Regions from separate parts of the Paenibacillus sp. QJM3NY_38 genome, predicted to be linked through region 1. Evidence: a T-box and tRNA genes for the amino acid it is inferred to sense, from the RefSeq annotation. Region 1 holds a T-box; the other holds one or more tRNA genes.
What was found. The T-box of region 1 lies ahead of leuS (leucine--tRNA ligase). A T-box ahead of a tRNA ligase gene usually reads a tRNA of that ligase, here a tRNA-Leu.
Positions count from the first base shown of each region.

Region 2: it has a tRNA-Leu gene. The T-box ahead of leuS (leucine--tRNA ligase) is inferred to sense a tRNA for this amino acid. The anticodon was not compared.

Region 1 is NZ_CM149665.1:2,035,119-2,037,493, forward strand. Features, by position in the region: gene AC0VZ8_RS08925 (AraC family transcriptional regulator) at 32-913, shown strand; T-box leader at 954-1,206, shown strand; gene leuS (leucine--tRNA ligase) at 1,296-2,375, shown strand, end outside.
Region 2 is NZ_CM149665.1:6,006,060-6,008,434, reverse strand. Features, by position in the region: tRNA gene AC0VZ8_RS27755 (tRNA-Asn) at 1-39, shown strand, start outside; tRNA gene AC0VZ8_RS27750 (tRNA-Ser) at 43-131, shown strand; tRNA gene AC0VZ8_RS27745 (tRNA-Glu) at 569-643, shown strand; tRNA gene AC0VZ8_RS27740 (tRNA-Lys) at 900-975, shown strand; tRNA gene AC0VZ8_RS27735 (tRNA-Leu) at 1,016-1,098, shown strand; gene AC0VZ8_RS27730 (KGG domain-containing protein) at 1,406-1,870, shown strand; gene AC0VZ8_RS27725 (AraC family transcriptional regulator) at 2,132-2,375, shown strand, end outside.

The DNA of each region.
Region 1 (2,375 bases):
CTCCAAAATCGCTAAAGGGGCGATTCTCTAGATGACCTCATCTGCCGATATGATGCCAGGCTTTGACCGCATGCAGCTGCAAGCGCCGTTCGATCTGACCTATTACAATGAACAGCCGCTGTCGGGAGGGCAGTTTCACTCGCATGCTTTTTATGAAATTTATTATTTCCATGAAGGACGCTGCACTTATTTGATCGGCGATTCCGTTTTCACCCTGAAACCGGGGGATCTGCTCCTGATGAACGGGCTTACCCTCCATTGTCCGAATGTTGAGCCCGATTCCAGATACGTCAGAAGCATTCTGCATTTCGATCCGGCCTGGATCTGCAAAGGGCTTTCGGAGCCGGCCAAATCGATATTGCTGGATCCCTTCGAATCGCTGCGAAATCATCGCATGACACTGACAGGGGCCAATCGGGACGAATTCGAAGGCATGTTGGCCGATATACATCGCCTCTCGGCATCCACGGCCGGTTTTCGCCAGGAACGGATGACCTTGCGTATTCAGGAGATGATGTACGTGATCGCGGACTGGTGCCAGGACGCTGTGCAGGATCAGGACTCCATCTCCGAGAAAGAGCGGCATGTCCAGCATGTCGTATCGTTCGTCGAGGAACATTACATGCAGGATCTGACGCTGGAGCAAATCGCCCGCGATATGCATATTACGAAACACTATTTATCCTCCTTATTTAAGGAGGTTACCGGAACGACGGTGTTTAAATATTTGTATCACCGGCGGATTAACCAAGCTAAAATATTGCTCAGGCTCCATCCGCATCTCAGCATCACGGAGATCAGCCAGGCGGCAGGTTTCAAGCATTTGGCTCATTTCAGCCGGATGTTCAAAGCCATGGTCGGGACGACGCCGGAATATTATCGCAGAAGCGGGGAAGAGCTTTCGTTGACTTGATCGGACTTTTTGGGTATAATAGCCACATTAAAACGGTAATATGAACGCGATGATGAGGATCAATCGTTCCACTTTCGATCATGCAGAGAGCCGGTGTCTGGTGAAAACCGGTTGACGATAGGAATGAACTCGCCTCGGAGCAATGGTGTTAACCCGGCCGCTGTATTTCGGCAGATTCGGCCGCTGAAGCATCGTCGTCTCATCCGCGATAAGGATGCAAAGGGAGTGAAAGGCAAAGCATGCCTTTGGCTAACTAGGGTGGTACCACGGGAATCAAACCTCTCGTCCCTAGCGATCAGCGCTATGGATGATGAGGTTTTTTTGTTTTTTTGGGCAACGGCACAGGCCTTGCCTCTTGACTGTGAAGGAGGAGCAATGGAGTATGACGGACAATCAACCAACCGGCCACGGCTATCAGCCGCAGGCCATCGAACCGAAGTGGCAGCAATACTGGGATGAGAACAAAACCTTTAAAACGGAAGATTCATCATCCAAACCGAAATTTTATGCGCTGGATATGTTTCCGTATCCATCAGGAGCAGGCCTGCACGTGGGGCATCCGGAGGGGTACACGGCAACTGACATCGTGTCCCGTTACAAGCGGATGCGCGGATACAACGTGCTTCATCCGATGGGATGGGATGCCTTCGGTCTGCCGGCGGAGCAATATGCAATGGACACAGGCAAACATCCTCGCGAGTTTACCGTGCAGAATATCGATACGTTCCGTCGCCAGATCAAATCTCTGGGCTTCTCGTATGACTGGGACCGCGAGATCAGCACAACCGATCCGGAATATTATAAATGGACCCAGTGGATCTTTATCCAGCTTTATAAGCGCGGCCTTGCCTATGTGGCTGAAGTGCCGGTGAACTGGTGCGAAGCGCTCGGTACCGTGCTTGCGAACGAAGAGGTCATCGACGGCAAGAGCGAACGCGGGGGCCATCCGGTCGTACGTAAACCGATGCGCCAATGGATTCTGCGCATTACCGAATACGCGGATCGTCTCCTTGAAGATCTGGATGAACTGGACTGGAGCGAAAGCCTGAAGGATATGCAGCGCAACTGGATCGGCAAATCCACAGGCGCTGAGGTTCGTTTTGACATCGAAGGTTACGATGGTCATCTGGAGGTGTTCACGACCCGTCCGGATACGCTGTTCGGGGCAACCTACTGCGTTCTGGCGCCGGAGCATGACCTCGTGGATAAGATTACCTCAGCCGATCAGCGTGAAGCCGTCAAGGCTTATCAAGATCAAGCAGCACGTAAAAGCGACCTGGAGCGGACGGATCTGGCCAAGGATAAAACCGGTGTATTCACGGGTGCATACGCCATTAATCCGGTAAACGGCGCTAAAGTGCCGATCTGGATCGCGGATTATGTGCTTGCCGGCTATGGAACGGGTGCCATTATGGCGGTTCCGGGTCATGACAGCCGTGACTGGGAGTTTGCGAAGCAATTC
Region 2 (2,375 bases), 3.3 Mb from region 1:
ATCGAGTTGTCACAGGTTCGAGTCCTGTTCGGGGAGCCATATGGAGAGATACCCAAGTGGCTATAAGGGGACCCTCTGCTAAGGGGTTAGACTGCGTAAGCGGTGCGAGGGTTCGAATCCCTCTCTCTCCGTTGAGCGTTACATCGAAGAAAGCTCCCATCACCAAGTGATCGGGGGCTTTTTTGCATAGGGATGAGAACCCTGACCTAGGGTTCGTCGGAGCCTAAGCAACGTTAGGAATACTTCGCAGTCTCGACCGAAGGGAGAGTACCCCTCTCTCTTTTGTTGAGCGTTACATCGAAGAAAGCTCCCATGATGGGGTTGCAATACATTTTATGGACGGACGGTTGCAGCGAATCGTAAGCTCAAGGGAAAATGCACATGCATACCATGTGGAGCGAGAAGGAAATAGCGTTCAAGAAGTGGAGTTAACACCGGAATTTTTAGGCTGATTTATTGGCCGAAAAAGCTCCAAAAATAAATTTTAAAATTTACGAAAAAAAAGCTTGCCAGCATTTTTGGAATTATGCTATACTCAATCTTGTCGTCACGGCGACGTGGTTAAAGTGGCCCGTTGGTCAAGGGGTTAAGACACCTCCCTTTCACGGAGGTAACAGGGGTTCGAATCCCCTACGGGTCACCACTTTCTATATAACCTCGGGATGAGAACCCCGTCGGTTCGTCGGAGCATAATCATCGTAAGGATAAGCTTCGCAGTCTCGAACGAAGAGAGAGTATCCCCTACGGGTCACCACTTTCTATATAACCTCGGGATGAGAACGCCGTCGGTTCGTCGGAGCGTAATCATCGTTAGGATAAGCTTCGCTGTCTCGAACGAAGAGAGAGTATCCCCTACGGGTCACCACTTTCTTATATGGCAGCAGCATGATTGTCATCGAGAGCCATTAGCTCAGTTGGTAGAGCACCTGACTTTTAATCAGGGTGTCGAAGGTTCGAGCCCTTCATGGCTCACCATTTTTTACAAAGCAACGAAACGATGTACTCCTTATATTATGCGGTAGTGGTGGAATGGCAGACACGCTATCTTGAGGGGGTAGTGGGTGTATACCCGTGGAGGTTCGAGTCCTCTCTACCGCATACGAACATGAAGAAAAAGCTCCGCACCTTGTGCGGGGCTTTTTTTGCGCTTAAGATCTCAAATGTATAAATTTCTAAGCATGGCCTACCTGATATGCAAGAAAATAATATCTAAACGAGTTCTGTCTTCTTATGAATGTACGTCGATAGTTTTTTCTTATATCAAGGTTTACATAGGATTCATCACGGTTTTGATCGATTTTCATTGCACATTTATGCACAATTGATGTTTCATCTCTGGTCAGGAGTTTAATATCATAACGTGGACGAGCAACAACTTCAAATTACCTATAAGGAGTGATTCAGAATGGCTAATAACAACAATGGAAAGATGAGCCGTGAAGAAGCAGGACGTTTAGGTGGAGAAGCAACTGCGAACAACCATGACAAAGAGTTCTACCAAGAAATTGGACGGAAGGGCGGCGAAGCAACTTCCCGTTCCCATGACAAAGAGTTTTATCAGGACATCGGTAAAAAGGGAGGAGAATCCACTTCAAACTCCCATGATAAGGAATTTTATCAGGAAATCGGCCAGAAGGGCGGGGAAGCGACTTCCGATTCCCATGGCAGGGAATTCTATGAGGATATCGGACGCAAAGGCGGCGAGGCTACCTCGGAATCCCACGGACGTGAGTTCTATCAAGAGATTGGACAGCAGGGCGGCGAAGCCAGAAGCGGCAGCGGCAGCAACGGAGACGGCAAGATGAGCCGTGAAGAAGCGGGCCGCAAAGGCGGCGAGGCAAGAGCAAGACAGCGCCAGCGGGGGAACTAATGACAATCCGGCGTATTTGAGAAGAGGTTTTTCTTGGAGGGGACTGAAATTCTCTCATGCGAAGGATCCGCCTTCATACCCAATATTTAAAAAGCAGCGGCTACGGCTTCCTGACAGGGAGCGCGTGGCTGCTTTCTTTTTGTCTAACGTCGTCGTGCGACAAGGTGGAAAAGAGAGAAGATCGTGCTGGACTTTTGGGACGGTGTGTGATAATTATATGATAATGATAACCATTCTCATTTAAGGTTGGGGTCTGTACATATGTTAAACCTGTCGACGAATAGCAGTAGCAAAAAAGATTCGCGTGAATACAGCGGGCTCACGGCCCGTTTATGGAATATGGATATTGTTCATGGGCAAGAGCTCTCCCTGGAGCAGCAGTTGGCAGTGCAGCCAGCCCTTATTATCCCGCTTAGCGGAGAACCCTGTTTACAACAGGCAGAGCAAATCACCCGTATGAATAAGGGATGCGTTTATTGTTGTGCAGCGGGGGCTACTTTCGGAA